DNA from 3 places in the Pseudomonas sp. GW821-FHT09C09 genome. Region 2 is predicted to be linked to each of the others. Evidence: riboswitches for the same ligand, from Rfam matches in the RefSeq annotation. Region 2 holds a riboswitch; each other region holds the start of a gene.
What was found. A riboswitch is a leader RNA that binds a small molecule or an ion and turns the genes downstream of it on or off. The one in region 2 is predicted to bind cobalamin.

Region 1 (7,795 bases), 620 kb from region 2:
GGCTCGCAGGGTCGACAGCACTGGATCCTGCATCAGCAACTGGCGCTTGCGACTGGCTGGCGACCAGTGTGCGTCGGCCAGCAGGATCACGTCCGGGTCCGTGGCGAGCAGGGTTTCACGGCTGACGGTCACCCGGTATTGGTTGATGCCGGCGAACAGGTTTTGCGCCCCGGCGGCGGCCAGCAGAGTGGTGACAAAACCACGCCGGCCTTCGCTGTCGAGACCGTTGACCTCGCTGTCGAGGTAGAACACTGACAGTGGCCTGCCCGGACGGGTTAAAGCCTTGGCCTTTTCCAGATCGGCATCCATCGCATCGCTCAGTTCCCGAGCGCGCTGCTGTCGGTGCAGCAGGGCACCAAGGGTCAAGAGGTCGTTGCGAATGTGTTCAAAGTAATCCCGCGAGTGCCCGTTGCAGGCCGACTCCAGCAGATACGAAGCCACGCCGTTGTGCCCCAGTCCGCTGCGTGACGTCACGCCGTTGCCAAAGGCCGAGGCGAACCCGCCGACCACCAGATCCGGTTTCTGCGCGTACAGCACCTCGCTCGACGGATAACGGTGCGAGATCACTGGCACGCCGAAGTACTCGGTCTGAGGCGCGCCGGTATCATCCAGATAGGCCACACCCGCCAGCGCCGAGCCTGCGCCCAACGCCAGCACCAGATCGGCCGCATGCTGATTGAGCGCAACAATCCGCGATGGTGGCGAGGCCGGAAGGTGCCAGGTCTCGCCACAATTGCGGTAATCATCTGCCAGAACCGGAGAAGCGCAAAACAGGGCAGCGGCCAGAAAACGCAGCCTTCTCACGAGCGCTCCTTGATCAGCAGATCCTCGACCACTTCACCGCCCACCAGATGCACTTCGACCAGTCGCTGTGCATCGGCGTGACTACGCACGCCGTACCAGCAGGTTTCCGGGTACACCGTCAGCACCGGGCCGAGATTGCACGGGAACTGACAATGCGTGCGGGTCAGCAAAACGCCGCCCGGGGTTTCGATGCGATCATGGGCCAGCAAGTGCCGGCGCAAGGTTTTCCATAGCTGCAAGGCGCCGCGCTGGGTGCAGCGCGGGCCGGTGCAGAGGAACACGTGGCGCGCATGCTCGGGAACGTGCGACCAGTCCGGGTGCGAATCGACGCCGTCGATGGTTTTGATGTCAGCCATCAGAAACGGTACGTGTAGCGCACTTCGGAGGTGAACGGCCGTCCGAGGTTGTCGATGTTGTTCGAGCGGCTGGTGACGTAGTCGCGGTCGAACAGGTTCTCCACCAGCAGGCTCAACCGGTGTTGGTGGGCACCGTCGAGATAGCGATAAGCGTCGGCATCCACCACCGAATAATGGCCGTACTCGACCTGTTTCGAGCTGATCACATCGCGGATATAGCGGATCGCACCGCCGGCGCCCCACATCCGGTCAACCGACTCGTAACCGATGCGCGAACGGGCGAAGAAGCTCGGCACATCATTGATCGTCACTCCCGCGCGGGACTCGGTCAGATTGCGGGTCATGTCCGCTTGCAGGCTCCATTGATGATTGAGCGCCAGTTTCGCGTCCGCCTCGAAACCGCGCATCTGGATCCGCCCCTGGCCGTTGACCCACTGGATGTCATCGAGGGTAATCAGGTCATCGATCTTGCGTTTGAACAGGGTGACGCTGGCACTGAACTCGCGGTCGATCAACAAGCCTTTGTAATCGAGACCGAGTTCGGCGTTGCGGCTTTTCTCCGGTTTCAGGTTACGGTTGCCCAGTTCATCACCCGGTTCGTTGACGAACAGTTGCTCGGCGTTCGGCAGTTTGTAGGCCGTGCCGTACTGGCCACGAACAGACCAGTTTTCATTGAGGTCGTACAGCGAAGTGAGCATGCCGACCGTGGCGCTGTCGCCGCCGCTCATGGCTTCGTGGCGGATACCGATGCTCGGATGCCAGTCGGGCAGGGCATCGATCTTCGGACGCAACTGGGTGTAGAACGCGTGGGCTTCGGCCTTGTCGTTGTCGATGATCAATACATCGTCCTGACCCTTGAACCATTGATTATCCGTGCCGAACACCAGCACATGGCCGCCGGGCAACTCGGCCTTGCCTTCGGCCTGCACGCCCCAGTCGGTGAAGCCCCAGTAGTCGTTGTGGTTGATGGTCCGGGTGCCGCCATCGGCGGTGTTGTTGATGCGCGTGTAACGGGTGTCCCAGTCGTTGATGTGGCCTTTGACGAAGTAGCTCAAGCGTTCATTGACGTTCTGTTCGAAGGTCGCCGTGGCGATCTGCTGGATGCGGTCGTTGGTAGTCTTGTGGTTGTCCACCGGGCGAGCGAAGTCGAGGTTGGCGTCGGCGTATTGGTAGAACAGTTCCAGGCGCGTGTCATCGCCGAAGGACTGAATCGCCTTGGCGCCGAAGGTCGTGACTTCGTAGGCGCGGTTCTTTTCGCTGCTGTTTCTGATGTCGCGATTGCGAAACGGCTGATAGCCGTCCGAAACGTTATGGCTGACGTAGGCCAGCAGGCCCAGGTCGCCGAAACCGTTGGTGAAGATGTTCTCGACCCGCGCATCCTCGGTGGTGCCGCCGAAGGTATCCACGCCCATGTTCACTTCGCCGGAGGCTTGGCGGCTCTGCGGGCTGCGGGTGACGATGTTGATCACGCCGGACACGGCCTGGGTGCCGAACAGCAGACTTTGCCCGCCCTTGAGCACTTCGATACGTTCGATGGCGTTGGCCGGCAGGGTGTCCAGGTACAGACCGCCGTACAGGCGATTGTTCAGGCGCACGCCGTCGAGCAGGATCAGCGTGTCATCGTTGCGTCCGCCCAGCAGGGAATAGGTGCCGTAGTCGAACGGGCCGTTTTTCGGCGCGACGTACAGGCCGGGAATGAACATCTGCATCACGCGGCTGACATCGGCGCTGGGGCCAGCACGTTCAATTTGCTCGCGGGTGACGATCTCGACCTTGCTGCCGAACTGCGCCATGTCGGCCACGGTGGTGGACTCCACGGACGGCGCGGAAACGATTTGCTGAGTGAGTTCGAGCGGCACGTCATCGGCCAGCAACAGCGGGCTGAACAGGCAGCCGAACAACAGGGATGGAGCCTTGGTGTTGAAAGGTTTGATCATCGTCTTCTCGAAAGGATCTTCGCAGAAGAGCATGCAGGAGAAGGCGTCGCGCACAAGCCGACACCGGCCCATGCCCGCCCACCGCAGGAGTTTGCCAAACAGCATTTCAGGCCGGTCTCCGGGCTCGCGCATCTGGACGCTTTCACCTTCCCATGGCCGTCTGGCCACAGTGGTATGTCGAAAGCATCACGCGCCTACCGTTGCGGGGGCAGCACCGGACTGGTTCGAAACGAACGCACCGGTTTCCCGTTTCACCCCATGCACGGCGGCATGGGACACCTGAAACAGGGCGGCATCTGAACATTCGGACGGGCGCTCGTCAACTTGCCGGATCAAGCCACTTGCGTGTTCTGTTGAACGAAGCGCTCGATCAACCACCGCGCTGCCGGGCCCGGTGGCACATCGGTGCGGTAGATGGCGTCGAAGGTGTATTGCCCGCTGGCGTACTCCGACAAATCCAGTTGTACCAGTCGGCCGCTGTCCAGATCCTCCTGAATCATTGGCCTCGGCATGTTGCCCCAGCCGATGCCCTCACGCAGCAACATGTGTTTGGCGCCCAGGTCCGCCAGGCGCCAGGTGCGGTTGCTCAGCACAGCAAACTCCTTGTCTTTGGTCAGTTGCGAGCGGTCGGACAGCACCAGTTGCGTGTGCTCGCGCCCGGCACCGGGAACATTGCCTTCGGCGGTCGCCAAAGGATGATTCGGCGCGGCCACCGGAATCAGCTCGACGCTGCCGATGCCGATTCTTTCGATGCCGTTGATGCCGTCGTTCATCGGCCCGCTGACGCCCACCACCGCGCCGCGATTGATCACCCGTTCAGTCACGGCGCCGAGCGCTTCCATGTGCAGATGCAGGGCAACGGTGGGGAATTTCTCGCGAAAGGATTTCAGTGCATCGACCACACGCTCGGCCGGCAACATCACGTCGAGCACCACATGCACTTCGGCCTCAAGCCCCTGCAGCAGGCCTTTGACCTTGGCGCGCAAGCCATGCACGCCGTTGGCGATGGTCCGGGCTTCGGCCAGTACGGTACGGCCGGCATCGGTGAGTTGCGGCTTGCGGGTGGTTTCACGATCGAACAGGGTGACGCCCAGTTGCATCTCAAGGTTGGCAATCGAGTAGCTGATCACCGAGGTCGCCCGATGAAGTTTGCGCGCGGCGGCGGCGAAGCTGCCGACTTCGACGACGGTGAGAAAGACCCGCAGTTGATCGAGTGTCGGTGTGCCTGGGTCGGAGATCATTTCGGTGTCCTTGAGTCGCCATGAGGCGTTTACTGGATGTTCAGCTTACCTATTTTATCGAACGTAACGATCTAAATTAGACGGCTATTCAGATGAGCTGCCGAGGCGCAACATTTCTTCATCCGGACGGTTCAAGTCGAACCGGACCCCATTGAAGGAAATTCTCCCATGGCTACTTCTGCAAACATCGCCCAAGCAACTTCTGTACAGAACGCTTCCGACACCAAACAAGCCTCGGCTGCCTTGATCGGCCGCGTCTTGCTCAGCGTTATTTTCATCCTCTCCGGTTTCTCCAAACTGGCCGCGCCGGCCATGATGATCGGCTACATCGGCTCGGTGGGGCTGCCGCTGCCGCAAGTGGCGCTGGCACTGGCGATCATCGTCGAAATCGGTGGTGGCCTGGCGTTGATCGCCGGCTACCGTACTCGCACCGTCGCCGCTGTGCTGGCCACATTCAGCGTGTTTACCGCACTGGCCTTCCACAATGCGCTGGCTGACCAGAACCAGTTCATCCACTTCTTCAAAAACATCGCCATGGCCGGCGGCCTGCTGCAAGTCGTGGCCTTCGGTGCCGGTCGCTTCAGCCTCGACGCCCGTCGCCGCTGAAAGCCGGGCGCCGCGAGGGACTGGTTCCCTCGCGGCGCTTTGCCGTTTGTTGGCCGTTCCCCGCATCAGAATCGAGTAATCATCATGACCGTTCAGCAACACCTCTCCGGCTACACCCGCGAACCTGTCACTCACCGCACTCTGCGCTACCGCACCAGCGGCAGCGGACACGGCTCGATCGTGCGACTGATGAGCCCTTCGGATCTGGGCCAGTTGATCAAGCCCTTCGTATTCCTCGACCTGTTCGAAGGCGAGGCGTCGTTCATTCACAACATGCCGATGCACCCGCATTCGGGGATCGCTACCGTGACGGTGATTACCGAAGGCAACCTGCGCTTCGAGGACGCCGAATCGGGAAAGGGCATGATCGATTACGGCGGCGTCGAGTGGATGCGCGCGGGCGGCGGGGTGTGGCACGGCAAGGAAATGTCGGTGGGCACTTCGCAGCGGATACAGGGTTTTCAATTGTGGGTGGCTTTGCCGCCGGAGCTGGAGAACGCCCGTGTCGACAGCCAGTATCTGGAGTCCGCCGCGATGCCTGAAGTGGGCCCGGCGCGGGTGATTCTCGGCGCTCATCAAGGCGTGCAAAGCCCGGTTCGGGCGCCTGCCGGTATCAACTATCTGTTGGTCACGCTGAATGCCGGCGAAACCTGGACTTACACGCCACCCGAAGGCCACGAGTCATTGTGGCTGAGCGTCAGCCGTGGATTGCTGGCGACACCGGATCTGGTCAGCGCGGGTGAAATGGCGGTCTTCGAACCGGGTAACGGTGCCGTTACTCTGAAGGCCCTGCGCGATGGCACGGTGTTCGTGATCGGCTCGGCGCAGCCTCATCCCTACGATCTGGCATTGGGCAACTACTCCGTGCACACCAACCCGCAGGCCTTGCGAGAGGGCGAAGCGAAGATCGCGGAAATCGGCGCGCGGTTGCGCGAGTATCTCAAGCAGGCGGATGGAGTGGGGGCGGTGCCGGTGTTCAAGTAGTCCAGTAAAAAGTCATTTGATGATGCGGGCGCTACGGCTATAACTGTCGACAACATGGGTGGCAGAGGCTTTTATGGCGGGCGAAAAACTTGAAGACATCCTGACCAAAGGCCTGTCCGTAGTGTTCTGCGGGATCAATCCCGGTCTGTTGGCGGCGGAGCAGGGACATCACTTCGCCGGGCGGAGCAATCGGTTCTGGCGCACGTTGCATCTGGCCGGATTCACAACCCATGAGGTCAGTCCGGAAAACGATCGCTCGATCCTGCATTACCACTGCGGGCTGACTGCCGTGGTGGAAAGGCCGACGGCGCGGGCGAATCAACTGACGGCGCAGGAATTCACCGCAGCGGCGGCGAACTTCGAGCGCAAGATCAAACGTTATGCCCCGCGTTATGTGGCGTTTCTCGGCAAGGCTGCCTATGCCGGATTGTCAGGGAAAAAAACGTTTGAATGGGGCGCACAGGACACGACATTCGGCAGGGCAAATGTGTGGATTCTGCCCAACCCCAGCGGCCGCAATCTGGCGTTCAATCAGGACCAACTGGTGACGGCGTATCGAGCGCTTTATCTGGCGTCGAGCGCATCGCGATAAAGCGCCGCGTGACTTTCATCAACGGTGCTGTGCGCTCAGGCATAATTCCGCGCCGAGCAGCAATCGCCCCAATGGCACCCGGCCTGTCGTCCAGGAAACCCGCAATCCATGCATTCGCTCCAATCCGCAATCGAGTTCATCGTCCCGTTCGAAAGCCACAAGCTTTACGCCGATACGCTGCCGGGCAGCGGTCGCCCGCATTTGTTCTGCATCCACGGTGGCGGTGCCCGCAGCCGAGAGGTGTTTGCAGACCTGCGGCAGATATTGCACGGGCAGGGCATAGGCTCCACCGCGCTGGACTGCATCGGGCATGGGCAAACCGGGGGCGTATTCGCCGAGTCTTCCCTGCAGCGGCGCGATCAGCAGTCGCTATCGGTCATCGAGCACAGTGAAACCAGGCCGACCGCTCTGATCGGCATCAGCATGGGCGCCTACAACGCCGTGCGCCTGAGCGAAATCCTGGATGTCCGGATGCTGATCCTGGTCGTGCCCGGGATCTACACCCCGCAGGCGTACAAGGTGCCGTTCGGCCCTGAGTTCTCGGCGATCATTCGCCAGCACCGCAGCTGGCTGGCGAGTGATGCCTGGGACATTCTCGGTCGGTTCAAGGGCCGGTTGCTGGTGATTGCGGGGGAGTGGGACGAAGTCATTCCGTTGGAAATCCCCGAGCGTCTCCTGGCCGCTGCAACTCAGGCACAGGACCGGCAGTTGTGGGTTGTTCCGCAGGCGGGTCATAACGGTTTGTTGCCGCTGGTGTTGCAGAATCCCGAGTGGGTGGCTGCGATCACCACCGGACTTGTTTCGAGCGCTTGAGAGCAAGCCTGTGAGGGCCGTCTGATCTTCCATCCGTGCGACAGAATTCGTCTATCGTCATGAAGATCAACACATGGCCACGATCAGGGAGCTGATCATGAATCGTCAGGAAGACCTCAACGTTATCTGGAAGCGCATATTCTGGATTTTCATCGCCTTGTTGGTGTTGGCGATAGCCGTAACCTACAGCTTGCCCGACTACAAAGTGCCGTTTATCGTTTGTATCGCCGGCAATGTCGGGGGCTATGTGGGGTTTCACCGACGACTGTCAATGCTTACCGACCCGGAAATCGAAAACCTCTCCCGATCATGGTTCGCTCTGATCCTGCCCTCATTCATAGGCGGGATACTGGCGGGGCTGTTGTATCTCTTGTTCCTTTCCGGCGTTATCAGGGGCGATCTGTTTCCGGTGATCGTTCCGGACGACAATCCGCAGTGTCTGAAGCAAATCTTCAATGACAT
Region 2 (7,795 bases):
CCGCGCCAACCCGTTCGCCACCTTCGAGGCGATTCCGGCGCAGGCGCGGTATCAGTTCATGCTCGATAACGCCGAATACTTCGTGCGTACCTTCATTCGCGGCCCGGTGTGCCGTGGGCAGATCGCGACCGACGTGATTCGCGACAACTTCTGGGCGCTGTTCCAGGCCCCGGAACACGACCTGTACATCACCGACCCGAACTATCGCGGCCAGGCCACGCCGTTGCTGGCCATGCCGGGGCAGAACGACGATGTCGGCAGCGTCCTGAGCCTGTGGCACGACTACCGCAACAAGCGCAACAAATACGAAGCCCTGCGCCGGGATAGCTACGCGGATCAACCGGCGCCGAGCTGGTCGACCCTGTGGGCGGGCAACGACAATGCACTGTTGAGCATCTTCCGCCACTTCGACAGCGCCTCGGTGACCAAAGGCCTGATCGGTGAGGTGCCGCAGACCATGTGGCTGTTCGACTATCCGTTGCTCGAACGCACCTATTACCAGTTGGCAGTCAATTTCGACGTGTTCGGCAACGTCTCCCATCAGGCGCAGACCCGGCTGTACTTCGACTTGATCCGCAACGGCGCCGAACAGAACTTCCTGCGCCTGATGCCGGCAGACTCCCGCGAGGATTACCTCGACGATTGGTACCAGAGCAGCGGCCAGTTCAAGATGTGGCTGGATTACGAGTCCATCGATGATGACAAGCCGACCGCGCTGAAACTCGACGAAAAGGACCCGAAACATGACTTCGCCATGCAGTTGCTCGCTCGCTACGGCGACCTCAACGCGCGGCCCGATCCGATCAACCGCTGCGTGGATGCCTATTGCTCGCGGCCGAACATCGATCCGGCGCTGCAAAATGCCGAACAGGCCCTGAGCCGCCTGACGGCGCGTCCTGCAGCGGGGCTGAAGGTGATCGATCAACTGCCGGAAGCGACCATGTTGCGCATCGAAACCCGCAGCGGCAAACGCGAGGTCTACAGCCTGCTTCGCAACCGCGCCCACAGCAACGTGGCGTTCCTGCTCGGTGAGTCGCTGCGCTATCAGCCGGGGCTCGATACTCTGACCATCTACCCGGGCGTGCTCAGCAGTTATCCGAACTTCATGTTCAACATCCCGGCGGACCAGGTGCCGGCGTTTGTCGATGCCATGGAAAGCGCCAAGGATGCGCCACAGTTCGAGAAGATCGTCGAACGCTGGGGCATCCGCCGCAGCCATCCGCAGTTCTGGTTCTATTTCCATGACCTGAGCCAGTACATCCACGAAACCGACCCGGTGGAAGAGGGTGTGCTGGACATGAACCGGTACGAGAATCTTTGATCGTTTGAACGATGGCCGCTGTCCCAATCCTGTGGAGTACGGGATCGGGAGCACCATCGATGTTGATTTCAGTGCAGGCCCTGCGAGCGCTCGCCGCGTGGGCAGTGGTCTGCCATCACTTCATGCAGATTTTCTTCGACTTCGAGGCGCGCGGGCCGATAGGGCAGCTGTTCATCGACAAGGGCGCCGTGGGCGTCGATATCTTCTTCGTGATCAGCGGGCTGGTGATTTTCCTGTCCACCGAAGGCAAGGCGCTGCCGCCGGCGCGGTTTCTGCTGTATCGGCTGTTTCGGATTGTTCCGGCGTATTGGCTCTACACCGTGCTGATGGCGTTGCTGGTGGTGTTTGCCCGGCCGCTGCTGCCGGATCAGACGGTGGACTGGCGTCATTTACTGCTGTCGTTGCTGTTCATCCCGACCGAAAACCCCGGTGGCTACGGGATCTATCCGACCCTGAATGTCGGCTGGACGCTGAATTACGAAATGCTGTTCTACGTGTTGTTCGCCTGGGCACTGTTGTTTCGGCTGCAAGTCCGTTTGCTGGTGGTTGCGGCGCTGTTGTATGCGGTGTGTCAGGCCTGGACCGGGTTTGGCTGGGTCAGCGAGTTTTATCGCTCGGACATCGTTTACGAATTCCTGCTGGGGATCGGCATCGGCATGCTCTATCGTCGCGGCTGGATCGGCCCGGCGCTCTGGCTGCCGCTGCTGGGGATCGGCCCGGCGCTCTGGCTGCCGCTGCTGGGGATCGGTGCGGCGTTGCTGGCGATCTATCACCTGCCACCGGAACCCCGATTGCTCAATTGGGGCGTGCCCGGCGCGGTGCTGGTCATGGGATGCATGGCGCTGGAGCGTTATGTCGAACGCAACAGGCTGCTGAAGCTTCTGGGCGACTGTTCGTACTCGGTGTATCTGATGCACGTGCTGGTGCTGTCGGCCGGCGCTTATCTGGCCAGACGCTTTGGGATCAACCCGTATTTGATGTTTTTTGTCTGTGCGCTGGCCATCGGTATCGGTTCGTGGCTGAGCTACGAATGGATAGAAAAGCGCAGCTATCAGTGGCTTAAAGCGCGGATTGACGGCGAACTTGGCGCTTAGCCGATTTGCGAACTATTCCTACGTAAATACTGGGACTTTGTGCCGCGCGCCGATTGGCGTAAACTCCGCCCAAGCCTGCGAGGAGTTTCCATGACCGCTATTACCATTACCGACGCCGCCCATGATTACCTGGCCGATCTGCTGTCCAAGCAGAACACCCCGGGCATCGGCATCCGCGTCTTCATCACCCAGCCTGGCACCCAGTACGCCGAAACCTGCATTGCCTACTGCAAGCCGGGCGAAGAGAAACCTGAAGATACCGCGCTGGGGCTGAAAAGCTTCACTGCCTATATCGACTCGTTCAGCGAAGCGTTCCTCGACGATGCTGTCGTCGACTACGCCACCGACCGCATGGGCGGTCAGCTGACCATCAAGGCGCCTAACGCCAAAGTACCGATGGTCAACGCCGACAGCCCGATCAACGAGCGCATCAACTATTACCTGCAAACCGAAATCAACCCGGGGCTGGCCAGCCACGGTGGTCAGGTCAGCCTGATCGATGTGGTTGAAGACGGCATTGCCGTGCTGCAGTTCGGCGGCGGTTGCCAGGGCTGCGGCCAGGCGGACGTGACCCTGAAGGAAGGTATCGAGCGCACCTTGCTCGAGCGTATTCCGGAGCTCAAGGGCGTTCGCGACGTGACCGACCACACGCAGAAAGAAAACGCCTACTACTAAGGCGTTCGCTGCAACCATAAAAAAACGGCGCCCCGTGAGCGCCGTTTTTTTATGCGTGAGATTCAATGACGCCTTCGCGGGCAAGCCCGCTCCCACATCGGATCGCATTCCCAGTGTGGGAGCGAGCTTGCTCGCGAAGCGGCTTCAGGGCCGATACAAATGTGCATGCCCCGCGCGATACAGCGACGACTCACTGAAATGATCGCTGCCCAATACCCGCCCGACCAGAATCAGCGCCGTACGCCGAAAGCCTTTGGCCGCCACCTTCTCGGCAATATCCTCCAGTGTCCCGACGACCCAGTCCTGATCCGGCCACGTCGCCCGGTGGATCACTGCAATCGGGCAATCCGCGCCGTAATGCGGCAACAGCTCGGCGAGAATCTTCTGCAGGTGATTGACCCCCAGATGAATCGCCATGGTCGCCCCGTGCTGCGCCAGGTTGCCCAGTTCTTCCCCGACAGGCATCGCAGTCTTGTCCGCATAACGGGTCAGGATCACGCTTTGCGAGATGTCCGGCAACGTGAGTTCGGCGCCCAATAACGCCGCGCAGGCAGCGGTTGCAGTTACGCCGGGGATGATTTCGAACGGGATCTGCATCTCGCGCAGATAACGAATCTGCTCGCCGATGGCGCCATACAGGCCCGGATCGCCCGAATGCACCCGCGCTACATCCTGGCCCTTGGCGTGGGAGGTCTTGATCAGGTCGATGATCTGTTCCAGATGAAGTTCGGCGCTGTTGACCACGGTTTCTGCCGAATGACCTTCCAGTACCGCCGCCGGCACCAGCGAACCTGCATAAATGATCACCGGGCAGCTGCGGATCAGTCGCTGGCCTTTGACAGTGATCAATTCCGGGTCGCCGGGGCCGGCGCCGATGAAGTAAACGGTCATCGTTGGATCCTGTGAAAGTAGGGCGGATCGAGGCTTCAAGAGCACTTCAGATGAACAATGCTCATGATCGAAAGCGGGGATTATCGGGAATTTACGCCGCGCCGGCCAATGCCAGAGTTGCCTGGGCGTACTTTTGCCGGGAAATCAGCAGTTTTGCCGGGGCCTGGATCAGTTGTTCGGCGAGCGCCAAAGCAGCGCTTTCCGCCACGCCATAGCAGCCGGTGCGTTCGAAAGCGATTTGTGAATGGTGACTCAGTCGTTGCTGATAACTGGCCAGTTCTTCGCTGCTGAAGTACAGCAACGGCAGCGCCAGTTGTGCCGCCAGTTCCTGCAGGCCGGGTTCGTCGCGTTTCAGGTCGATGCTCGCCAAAGCCTTGACAGCTTCGAGTTCGATGCGATGGGCTTGCAAGGCCTGGTCGAGCAAGGCGCGCAGCGTACTGGCCGGGCAGCCGCGCTGGCAGCCCAGGCCGACCACGAAGGTCGGCGCTGCGCTGTCATCGGTCATGCGTGGTATTGACCATCGCTTTTGCGACGGAACAACCAGGCGCTGATCAGGCCCAGGGCCAGCCAGAACGCCACGTTGGTCAGCTGCGAAGCGATTTTGAACTGGGCTTCCAGCGCTTCCGGGGCGAGCATCGAGTGCACTACCGGCTGCGGCGCGCCGATCACGTGCGGCACAGCGAGGATCGCCACGCCGAGGATCTTCAACAGCCAGTTGCCGCCAAATGCTATCAGCGCCAGGCCGACAGCGGTCGAAGCAGCAGTGCCGATCCACCACATCTGGCGCGAAGCCAGGTCAGCGGCGGCGGTGCCTGGCAGCTCAGGTGGCAGGCCCAGTGTTGGAGCGAGTACGAACGTCGCGTAACCCGCCAGACCCCAGAGCAGGCCTTGCGAGGTTTTGGTCGGCGCACGCAGGGTGTACAGGCCCGCCAGCATCAGGGCGAAACCTACGGCAACCACCAGATTGCCGCCCGTGGTGGAGACCACGCGCTGCCAGCCGTTTTCCGGTTCCCAGGCTTCGGCATCGTGGGTGTGGGCGGCGGTGCCGGCGGCGTGTTCGTGGACTTCTGCCACCGGCTCGGCCTTCTCGTAGGTTTCAGCCTGGAGAATCAGCGGCGAAACCCAGAAGCTTTGCAGCAAGGTCAGCAGCAGGGCGGCCAGAAGGCCGGTGAAACCTGCGGTCTGCGCGATACGCTTGATCATGTCGTCAGGTCTCAATGGCACGGAAACGCGGCGCTGTGGCGGGTATCGTGCGCGGCGTTGTGCACCGCTTCGATGTGCGAGAAACCGGCGAAGTAGACCAGGCTGGCACCCAGGATCGACGCGAAGATCGCAGCGGTCAGGCGTTGGCTCAGGGTAGTGGTGCTGGAGATTTTGTCCGTGTTGCTGCCGGTGCTGCTGATGATCGACATGGCGCTTCCCTCTGGAGTGTCAGCGGGTGAATGGAGCGCATGAAAGCCCCTGCGAGTCGGGCACGCAGAGGTTCGAACAGCGCCCGCCCACCGCGGGTTTGTTATGTTCAGTGACGCAAAGTGCGCACTGTGTGTTGCGGGCCGGTCTCCGGGCTCACGAGGGGTTGGCGTCAGGCCGACCTGCAAGCGTCACCTTCCCATGCCGTGGGCACAGTGGATCTGACGCTCTCTCGCTTACCGTTGCGGGGGCAGCACCGGACTGACATGGCTTTAGAGTAAAGCACATGATTCACCGGTTTCCCGTTTCACCCTGTGAAGGGCACCCGTAACAAGTTGTGTAGGAGACCATGGGCTGGGGTTTTTAGTCAATTGAATGGGGTGAGGTGTGTTTGGATAGGGGGGGCATATCCGTTGCTTCGGGAGCTGCCGCTGGCGGTTTCGCTCTTACAGCGAGTCACTTTTGGCAAACGCCCGGAATGCCGGCCCAGCCAAAAGTAACCAAAAGGTCTTGGCCCCGGCGTACGGCACTTCGCTTAGGCTCAGTGTTCCCTCGCTACGGTGTCCATCAGGGGGCATCGCCTACGGTTTGCTTCGCTGCACCTCCTCTCGATGTATGCGGCTTCGCCGCACGGCGCTGCGCGCCTACCCCCTGATGGACACCTCCGTTCGGCCTGCCGAAGGGGCAAAAAATCAAAAGCCACATCAAAGGCCAGATCAAAAGCCAGATCAAAAGCCCTCCACGCACCACACACCACGATGAGCGTTAGCTCGAGTAAAGCTTTTGATCGCAGGGCCCGTCGGCAGGCTGAGTGGAGGGATTGATCCGGGGGGGAGCGCAGCGACCGTTTGGCGAAGCCAAACACATCGAGAGGAGGTGCAGCGAAGCAAACCGTAGGCGATGCCCCCGGATCGATCCCGGAGCGAAGGAACCCGAGCCACAGCGAGGGCCGTACGTCAGGGCGCAGACCTTTTGGTTACTTTTGGCTGGGCCGGCATTCCGGGCGTTTGCCAAAAGTGACCCGCCGTAAGGGCGGAACCCTAAGTGGCCATAACCGCAGCAACGGATATGCCCCCAATCCAAACATTGACCGGTCAACACACGATGCGTAGCCTTGCGCTTTCGAGGTTCTTCGGCCCACGCCGAAGCTAAGAAGGGAACGCGGTCCAAGCCGCGGCTGCCCCCGCAACTGTGAACGGTGCTGTTCGCTGCCACGCCACTGCCAACTCAATCCAGAGCCAGCGGGAAGGCGCAGCGAATACCGGGCCAAGGCCCGAACACCGTCAGCCAGGAGACCTGCCTCGTCACAGATTCTCACTTTCAACCGGGCGGGGTGATCCGGTGGCGAACTCTCCAGGCACGCACCCGCGTTGCCGGTCTCGTCCCGTATGCCCGCCACCTTGCCAAAGGGCATCCGATGAAAACACTGGCCAAACTCCCCGTCACCATCGTCACCGGTTTCCTCGGCTCGGGCAAAACCACCTTGCTGCGGCACATGCTCGACAACGCTCAGGGCCGCCGCATCGCGGTGATCGTCAACGAGTTTGGCGAGCTGGGCATCGACGGTGAAATCCTCAAGCAGTGCACCATCGGCTGCACCGAAGAAGAAGCCACCGGTCGTGTCTACGAACTGGCCAACGGCTGCCTGTGCTGCACGGTTCAGGAAGAATTCTTTCCGGTGATGCGCGAACTGGTGGCCCGTCGTGGCGACCTCGACCACATCCTGATCGAAACCTCGGGCCTGGCCCTGCCAAAACCACTGGTGCAAGCCTTCCAGTGGCCGGAAATCCGCAGCGCCTGCACGGTGGACGCCGTGATCACCGTGGTCGACAGCCCGGCCGTGGCCGCCGGCACTTTCGCCGCGTTCCCGGATCAGGTCGACGCCCAGCGTAAACTCGATCCGAACCTGGACCACGAATCGCCGCTGCACGAACTGTTCGCCGACCAACTGGCCAGCGCCGACCTGGTGATTCTCAACAAGGCCGACCAGACCAGCCCTGAAGACCTCGCTCGCGTGCGTCTTGAAGTCGCCGAAGAACTGCCGCCAGCGGTAAAAATCATCGAGGCCAGCAACGGTCGCCTGCCACTGGACGTGCTGATCGGCCTCGGCGCGGGTTCCGAAGAGCACATCGACAGCCGCCACAGCCATCACGATCACCACCACGGTGAAGGCGATGACGATCACGACGACCACGATCACGACGCCTTCGATTCGATCTCCATCGAGCTTCCGCAAGCCGACGAAAGCTTGCTGCTCGACGCGCTGACGCAACTGGTGGTTCAGCACGGCATTCTGCGGGTCAAAGGTTTCGCGGCGATCCCGAACAAGCCGATGCGTCTGCTGATTCAGGGTGTGGGCACGCGTTTCGACAAGCACTTCGACCGTCAATGGGGCGCCGATGAG
Region 3 (7,795 bases), on a different contig from region 2:
ATGCGCGCGGCAAAATTGCCGAACGCCACCAGCGGATGCCAGCGTTTCGGTTCACCCAGCAGCGCGTCCAGCGCAACCGCGGCGACACTCAGCAACGCCACACTCATTGACTCACTCCCCAGAAATTTTCATACAGCAGCTCATTGAGCGGACGCGCCTGCGCCCACCCTTCGAGTACCAGCATCGGCGCCGGATAGAATTCCTTGACCGGCCCCAGACAAAGAACCGCCAGCGGCTTGGCCCCGGCCGGCAGTTGCAGCAGATCGGCCAGCGCCTGCGGTTCGAACAGCGACACCCAGCCCATGCCCAGACCTTCGGCGCGCGCCGCCAGCCACAGGTTCTGGATCGCGCAGGACAATGAGGCCATGTCCATTTCCGGCAGCGTGCGGCGGCCGAAAATGTGCCGCTCGCGATCGTCCATCAAGGCTGCAACCAGCACTTCCGCGCAGTCATTGATGCCTTCGACCTTGAGCTTCATGAACTCGTCGCTGCGTTCGCCGAGGGCTTCGGCGGTGCGTACGCGCTCTTCTTCCACAAGATTCTGGATCTGTCCGCGCAAGGTGCGGTCGCTGATGCGGATGAAGCGCCACGGCTGCATCAGGCCGACGCTCGGTGCCTGATGGGCGGCTTCAAGCAATCGGCGCAGCAATTCAGGGTCGACCGTGCCGCCACTGAAGTGGCGCATGTCGCGGCGTTCGGCGATGGCGCGGTAGACCGCTGCGCGCTCGGTTTCAGTGAAGGCGTTGTCGGTCATGGCACCAACAGTGCGGCAATCGCCGACGGGTTCGACGGAAAATAAAAGTGCACGTACGAGGCAGTCATCCGCCCTTCCCGATACACCGCTTCTGCACCGCGCCCGCCATTGGGGCTGTGGCCTCGGGCAATCGGCGTCAGTTCGGTGGTGGTCAGGGAGTGGTGATAGGTGTGGCCACGCAGCAAGCCTTCCGGCAATTCGACGGATTGCAGGGCCAGGGCTGCCAGACGCTTCTGCATCACCGCATCACCTTTGAGCAACCCGACCAGTTCGGCGCGGGTGCCTTCGACATCGGTCAGCGAATCCAGCAGATAGAGCATGCCGCCACATTCGGCGAGCAGCGGTTTACCGGCGGCGTGATGCGCGCGGATCGCTTTGAGCATGTCGGCATTCTGCGACAAGGCAACGTGGTGCAATTCCGGATAGCCGCCGGGCAGGTACAAGCTGTCGGCTTCGGGCAATTGCGTATCGCGGATCGGCGAGAAGAAACTCAATTCCGCACCCATCGCCCTTAGAAGGTCGAGACTGGCGCCGTAGGTGAAGGCGAAGGCTTCGTCACGGGCGACGGCAATCCGCACGCCTTCGAGCAGTCTTTCGGTCTTCACGACTTCAGGTGCAGCGAACTCCACGGCCGGTGGCAGCGCTACCTCGCAAGTGCCGGCCAGCGCTTCGGCGGCGGCGTCGAGACGTACATCGAGATCATTGAGTTCACTGGCCTGCACCAGGCCGAGATGGCGGCTTGGCAGTTCGATCCCGGTTTCCCGGGACAACGCGCCGTACCAGCGCAAACCTTCGGTGAGACTGCCTTCGAGTAATTGCGCGTGACGCACCGTGCCGACGCGGTTGGCCAGCACGCCGGCGAACGGCAAGTCCGGCTGATAACGCGCCAGGCCCAGCGCCAAGGCACCGAAAGTCTGGGCCATGGCCGTGCCGTCGATCACGCCGAGTACCGGCACGCCGAAATGCCGCGCCAGATCGGCGCTCGACGGCGTGCCATCAAACAGGCCCATCACGCCTTCGATCAGGATCAGATCGGCTTCGGCAGCGGCTTCCCACAACAGACGACGGCTTTCCTGCTCGCCAACCATCCACATGTCCAGTTGGTAGACCGGCGCACCGCTGGCGCGCTCAAGGATCATCGGGTCGAGAAAGTCCGGGCCGCACTTGAACACGCGGACCTTGCGGCCCTGATTGCGGTGCAAACGGGCCAGCGCGGCGGTGACGGTGGTCTTGCCCTGGCCGGAGGCCGGCGCGGCGATCAGTACCGCCGGGCAGTGACGTGGTTGATTCAAAGTTCGACGCCTTTCTGCGCTTTGATACCGGCCTGGAAGGCGTGCTTGATCATGCCCATTTCGGTGACGGTGTCGCCCATCTCGATCATTTCCGGCTTGGCAGCGCGACCAGTGACGATCACATGCTGCATCGGCGGACGGGCCTGCAGATCGCTGAGCACCTGATCCAGATCGAGGTAACCGTGCTTGAGGGCGATGTTCAGCTCATCGAGCACCACCAGACCGATCGACGGATCACGCAGCAGCTCGCGGGAGACTTCCCATGCAGCCTCGGCGGCGGCGATGTCGCGCTGGCGGTCCTGGGTTTCCCAAGTGAAGCCTTCACCCATCACATGAAAACGCACCTGCTCCGGGAAACGGCGGAAAAACAATTCTTCGCCGGTGCTGTTACGGCCCTTGATGAACTGCACCACGCCGCACTGCATGCCATGGCCCATGGCGCGGGCGAGCATGCCGAACGCCGAGCTGCTTTTGCCTTTGCCGTTGCCGGTCAGCACCAGCACCAGGCCGCATTCGTCGGGCGAATTGGCGATGCGCTCGTCGATCACGGCTTTTTTGCGCTGCATGCGCGCCAGGTGGCGCTCGTCGCGTTCGGGGGAATCAGTCATGGGGGAGCTCTCCGTTGAGGCTGGATAACGGCGGGCAGGCACAAGAATAGACGGCAACAAGCCTGGCATCGCCCACCGTGATGCCGCTGGATGGATCAGGCCGGTCTCCGGGCTCATGAGCGGCGTTCGCCTGGCTGCGCGCCTTCCCGCTTTGCAGCAGTGGCATTAGGCGCAGCTTTTACTCATTTACCGTTGCGGGGGCAGCGCCGGGATCGTGATGGTTCTTCGCTTGAAGACAATCCTCACCGGCTTCCCTGTTTCACTCTGTCGACAGCGGTCACAGAGCACCTGAAACAAGCCGCGAAGGTTAGAGGGTTGGGGGTGGAGCGTCAAATGAAGAGGGGGTCGTGCGGCAAATAACTGCCGCCGATCAATTATCTGACGCCAATCTTGTGCCACACTGTCAGCAGTGATATCAAAGAGCCATGCTTTTTGACTGCAGAGAGCACATCACAATAACAAGGGAGAGCACCATGCAAGGCATGATCATCAGCAATCCGCGGCTGGAATTCCTGCGCCCGGTGCTGGAACGATGGTTTGACTGTATCGACCGCTACAACGCCGTGCGCGGCGACAACGACACACCCTACTGGCACGACGAAAAAGCCAACCTCGGCCTGCTGTCCGCCGCCGCATGGATGGCCGAACTGGTGACCCTGCGCGACACCGCCACGCGCAAACAGAACGAGGAAGGCGAGCGCAATGCCCGGGCCGACCTGTTCCTGGCCGGCGCCGAAGATCGCGCCTACATCCAGGCAACCCAGCGCTGGCCGCGCGTCACCAGCCTGAATCTGACTCAGGCCCTGGCCGATATCACCAGCGATGCCAAGCGCATCAGCTACGCCAGCGATCTCAAACTCGGCTGCCTGTTCGTCGCCCCACAGAAAGCCCAGCACAGCGCCAGCCCGGAAGAACTGCAGGACATGGTCGACGACCTGCAAAAGGAACACACCTGCGCCGTCGCCTGGTACTTCCCGTACGCCTATCGCAAATTGCGCAGCGAGGCCGGCAACTATCACCCCGGCATTGCCGTGCTGTTCAAGGAGGCACGCGGCTGAGGGGTTGAACCATCGGGCTGGTGTGCTTCTCTATGATTAGGAATGCATTCATAGGGAAGATCAGTAATGCGCAAGCCCCACCTCGTTTTCGTCATCGCACTCGCCGGAGGGCTCACCGCCTGTGGTGAATCCTCCAGCCTGCAAGTCTCGGACGGCACCGGCCCGTCCCCCAAGCTGCCCGAACCGAACAAGACCCTGATCCCGACGGTGAACATCGCCCCGGCGATCGGCTGGCCGGCCGGCGCGAAACCGACGCCAGCGGCAGGCACTCAGGTGGCGGCGTTTGCCGAGAATCTCGATCACCCGCGCTGGCTCTACGTGCTGCCCAACGGCGATGTGCTGGTGGCGGAAACCAATGCCCCGGCAAAACCGGACGACGGCAAAGGCATACGCGGCTGGGTGATGAAAAAAGTCATGGGCCGCGCCGGTGCCGGCGTACCGAGCCCGAACCGCATCACCCTGCTGCGTGATGCCGATCACGACGGCGTGGCCGAGACGCGCACGGTGTTTCTGCAGAACCTGAATTCGCCGTTCGGCATGACCCTGGTCGGCAACGATCTTTACGTCGCCGACACCGACCGCCTGCTGCGCTTTCACTACGAACCCGGCACGACCGAGATCAAGAGCCAACCGATCAAGGTCGTGGACCTGCCGGGCGGCCCGCTCAACCATCACTGGACCAAGAACGTCATTGCCAGCAAGGATGGCAGCAAGCTGTACGTCACCGTCGGTTCGAACAGCAACGTCGGCGAAAACGGCCTGGATCAGGAAGAAGGTCGCGCGGCGATCTGGGAGGTGGATCGAGCGACCGGCAATCACCGGATCTTCGCTTCGGGCATCCGCAACCCCAACGGCCTGGCCTGGGAGCCGAAAAGCGGCGCGCTGTGGACAGCGGTAAACGAGCGGGACGAGATCGGCAGCGATCTGGTGCCGGACTACATCACCTCGGTCAAGGATGGCGGTTTCTATGGCTGGCCGTTCAGCTATTACGGCCAGCACGTCGATGTCCGCGTCGAGCCACAAAACCTGGACCTGGTGGCCAAGGCCATCGCTCCGGATTACGCCGTCGGCCCGCACACTGCCTCACTGGGCCTGACCTTCGCCGAGGGCAACACGCTGCCGGCGCAATTCAAGGAAGGCGCCTTCATCGGCCAGCACGGCTCGTGGAACCGCAAGCCGCACAGTGGCTACAAGGTGATCTTCGTGCCGTTTGCCGCCGGCAAGCCGAGCGGAACGCCGGTGGATGTGCTGACCGGTTTCCTCGACAAGGACGAAAACGCTTTGGGTCGCCCGGTTGGCGTGGTGATTGATCAGCAAGGCGGATTGCTGGTAGCCGATGACGTGGGGAACAAGGTGTGGCGGGTGTCGGCGGCCAAATAGCCCAAGCCCTGAAACAAAAAAACCGTGGGAGCCAATGTGCTCCCACGGTTTTTTATTGATTCGCAGCTTTACGGGTTGTGCGCCAGGTGCTCCGGCTGCAGAACGCGCTTGGCACTCAGATAGGCTTTCTGCCAATACGCTTTCGAAAGGCTGTCCAGCTTCACCGTACCGCCGGTGGCCGGGGCGTGAACGAAGCGCCCTTCCCCGACGTAGATCCCCGCATGACTGACCTGAGAGCCGCCGTTGGTGGCGAAGAAGATCAGGTCGCCGGTCTGCAGCCCTTCCTTGCCGACATTCGGCGCCTGCATGACGATCATCTCGCGGGTCGAGCGCGGCAGGCTGATGCCCGCAGCGTCGCGGTAAACGAAACCGATCAGACCACTGCAATCGAAGCCCGAGTCCGGCGTGTTGCCGCCCCAGCGATAAGGCGTACCCACCAGCCCGAGCGCGCGGAACAGCACGTCTTCGGCAGCGGGAGAGAAAGCCTGGGAGGATCCGAACACAATCGGCGCGCGAACCACGGGGGCTGGCGGCGGAGTGCGGCTGGCGCAAGCGCTGAGCAGCGCTGCGAAGAACATCAGGGCAAGGCGGGCCGTCATCGTCATAAGCAGAACATCCTGATCTGGCTGCGGCTTTTACTGCCGATTCGACAGAAAACAAAACCGCCTGCGTTGGGACGCAGGCGGTTTGCCATCAATATAGATCAGGATTCTAGCGGCTACGCGGCAAACTTCAAGTAAGACTTTAACTTCACCTTGTAAAGTTTAAGTCTATTGCCTCTGAAGGACCGCCTGTCGCCACGAGCGTGGCGACAAAAGCGTGATTACTTGCGAGCGGTAACCACGGTTGGAGCGTTCGCCAAAGCGCGCTTCGCTTCGATGAAGGTCTTGCTCCAGTAGCTGTCACCCAGGCTGTCGATACGGACACCGCCGCTGCGACGACTGCTGGAGTGAATGAACTGATTGTCGCCCAGGTAGATCCCGGCGTGGCTGACACGACCGCGACGACCATTGGTGGCGAAGAACAGCAGATCGCCCGGCTCGAGGTTGCCGCGCGATACCAGCGGAGCATCCACGTTGATCATTTCGCGGGTGGAGCGCGGCAGGTTCATGCCGGCTTCTTCGCGGAACAGGTAGCCGATGAAACCGCTGCAATCGAACCCGGCTTCAGAGGTGCCGCCAAAACGGTAACGGGTACCGATCAGAGACATGCCGCGTTCAAGAATGCTGTCGGCCAGAACCGGAAGCTGGTAAGGCTTCTTGCCGTTGAAAGCGGCCAGTTCCTTTTCGGTGTCCAGCTCTTCCTGGTAAATAACGGAAGACTGGGCGGTGGCAGAATTTTTAGCCTGTTGTTGCTGCTCTTGAACAGGTGAATGAGCAGCGCAACCGAACAACAGGGTGACGAGTGCGAGAGGCACGAGGGGTGCGAAGCGCTTTAGCATGGGCACGACCGTGGCTGATAGTTGTAAAGAAGCCGAGACTATGCCCGCTATCAGCCTCATTTGCAAATTCAATCGATCTTTTTGTGACTTCCCGGTTTCTCGTTTACATCTAAGCGCTTAAGCCTATTTGAATCGAGACGCGGCCTGCGCAATGCACAGGAAAGCGGATTTTCTGGCGCCTGAAATATGCCGAAACCCGCTGAAAGCCCCGGTTTTACCAGCCCAGGGTTTCTTTCAGGAAGGGAATGGTCAGCTTGCGTTGAGCCTGCAAAGAGGCCTGATCGAGCTGTTCGAGCAGGTCAAAAAGCGCGCTCATGCTGCGGGTGCCGCGAGTCAAAATAAAATGCCCGACTTCGTCGGTCAGATGCAGACCACGACGGGATGCGCGCAATTGCAGGGCACGCAATTTGTCTTCATCGGAGAGAGGACGCATCTGGAAAATCAGCGCAAGGGTCAGGCGCGATTTCAAGTCAGCCAGTTTTACCGGCAATTCACGCGGCGAGGTGGAGGCGGCGATCAGCAATCGACGACCACTGTCGCGCAGACGGTTGAACAGGTGAAACATCGCCTCTTCCCAGTCGGGCTTGCCGGCGATCACCTGCAAGTCGTCCAGGCAGACCAGTTCGTACTGTTCGAGGTTGTCGAGGATTTCGATGCCGCGATCCATCAATTCGGCGAGCGGCAGGTACACCGCCGGTTCGCCCATCTGTTCGAAACGCAGGCACGCGGCCTGCAACAGATGCGTACGCCCTACCCCGTGCTTGCCCCACAGATAGATCAGGCTTTCGGTCCAGCCGGCGTCGGCTTCGCATAGACGCTCGACATAGCCGAGTGCAGCGGCATTGGCGCCTGGGTAGTAGTTGATGAAGGTGGCGTCGTCACGCAGACGCACACCTAGGGGCAGCTGAATCGGTTTCATGCTGACTGAACAGTTCCCAAGGAACCGTTAGTGGCCTCTGTGTAAAGTGTGCGAAGTTTATACCCGTGAAGCGGAGCGCACAATGCGACAGACCCCAAGCAAAATCAAAGGTTTGCGTTAACACACTGGTTTTATGACAGTTTCTTTGGCGCACAGGCGCCAGCATTGCCTGCACGAGACGGGCCAACCCGGCAATCCACCGGGCAGCCCTCCATCGCATCAGAGCTTCGGATCATCGACTCCGCTATACATTTCGGAGTCCTTGTACAAGTCATGGACGTGGCGCACCAACACCATGATCACCGCCGCCACCGGCAAGGCCAGCAGCACACCGGTGAAGCCG

Region 1: it holds a riboswitch for cobalamin, as region 2 does, so the genes downstream of both, AC07NR_RS05630 (TonB-dependent receptor plug domain-containing protein) here and cobW (cobalamin biosynthesis protein CobW) in region 2, are expected to answer to the same signal.
Region 3: it holds a riboswitch for cobalamin, as region 2 does, so the genes downstream of both, cobO (cob(I)yrinic acid a,c-diamide adenosyltransferase) here and cobW (cobalamin biosynthesis protein CobW) in region 2, are expected to answer to the same signal.

The regions. Positions count from the first base shown of each region.
Region 1 covers NZ_JBWKPF010000002.1:117,305-125,099, forward strand. Annotated here, with positions in the region: gene AC07NR_RS05620 (ABC transporter substrate-binding protein) at 1-804, opposite strand, end outside; gene AC07NR_RS05625 ((2Fe-2S) ferredoxin domain-containing protein) at 801-1,160, opposite strand; gene AC07NR_RS05630 (TonB-dependent receptor plug domain-containing protein) at 1,160-3,097, opposite strand; cobalamin riboswitch at 3,190-3,395, opposite strand; gene AC07NR_RS05635 (LysR family transcriptional regulator) at 3,430-4,338, opposite strand; gene AC07NR_RS05640 (DoxX family protein) at 4,507-4,944, shown strand; gene AC07NR_RS05645 (pirin family protein) at 5,029-5,928, shown strand; gene mug (G/U mismatch-specific DNA glycosylase) at 6,002-6,520, shown strand; gene AC07NR_RS05655 (alpha/beta fold hydrolase) at 6,629-7,333, shown strand; gene AC07NR_RS05660 (hypothetical protein) at 7,431-7,795, shown strand, end outside.
Region 2 covers NZ_JBWKPF010000002.1:735,182-742,976, reverse strand. Annotated here, with positions in the region: gene AC07NR_RS08350 (fatty acid cis/trans isomerase) at 1-1,321, shown strand, start outside; gene AC07NR_RS08345 (acyltransferase family protein) at 1,381-2,415, shown strand; gene nfuA (Fe-S biogenesis protein NfuA) at 2,506-3,090, shown strand; gene cobM (precorrin-4 C(11)-methyltransferase) at 3,235-3,981, opposite strand; gene AC07NR_RS08330 (cobalamin biosynthesis protein) at 4,073-4,486, opposite strand; gene AC07NR_RS08325 (CbtA family protein) at 4,483-5,184, opposite strand; gene AC07NR_RS08320 (CbtB domain-containing protein) at 5,196-5,393, opposite strand; cobalamin riboswitch at 5,516-5,735, opposite strand; cobalamin riboswitch at 6,500-6,709, shown strand; gene cobW (cobalamin biosynthesis protein CobW) at 6,809-7,795, shown strand, end outside.
Region 3 covers NZ_JBWKPF010000001.1:25,988-33,782, forward strand. Annotated here, with positions in the region: gene cbiB (adenosylcobinamide-phosphate synthase CbiB) at 1-107, opposite strand, end outside; gene bluB (5,6-dimethylbenzimidazole synthase) at 104-754, opposite strand; gene AC07NR_RS00150 (cobyrinic acid a,c-diamide synthase CobB) at 751-2,046, opposite strand; gene cobO (cob(I)yrinic acid a,c-diamide adenosyltransferase) at 2,043-2,654, opposite strand; cobalamin riboswitch at 2,736-2,961, opposite strand; gene AC07NR_RS00160 (hypothetical protein) at 3,128-3,712, shown strand; gene AC07NR_RS00165 (PQQ-dependent sugar dehydrogenase) at 3,779-5,092, shown strand; gene AC07NR_RS00170 (C40 family peptidase) at 5,161-5,697, opposite strand; gene AC07NR_RS00175 (C40 family peptidase) at 5,916-6,533, opposite strand; gene hda (DnaA regulatory inactivator Hda) at 6,748-7,452, opposite strand; gene AC07NR_RS00185 (AI-2E family transporter) at 7,672-7,795, opposite strand, start outside.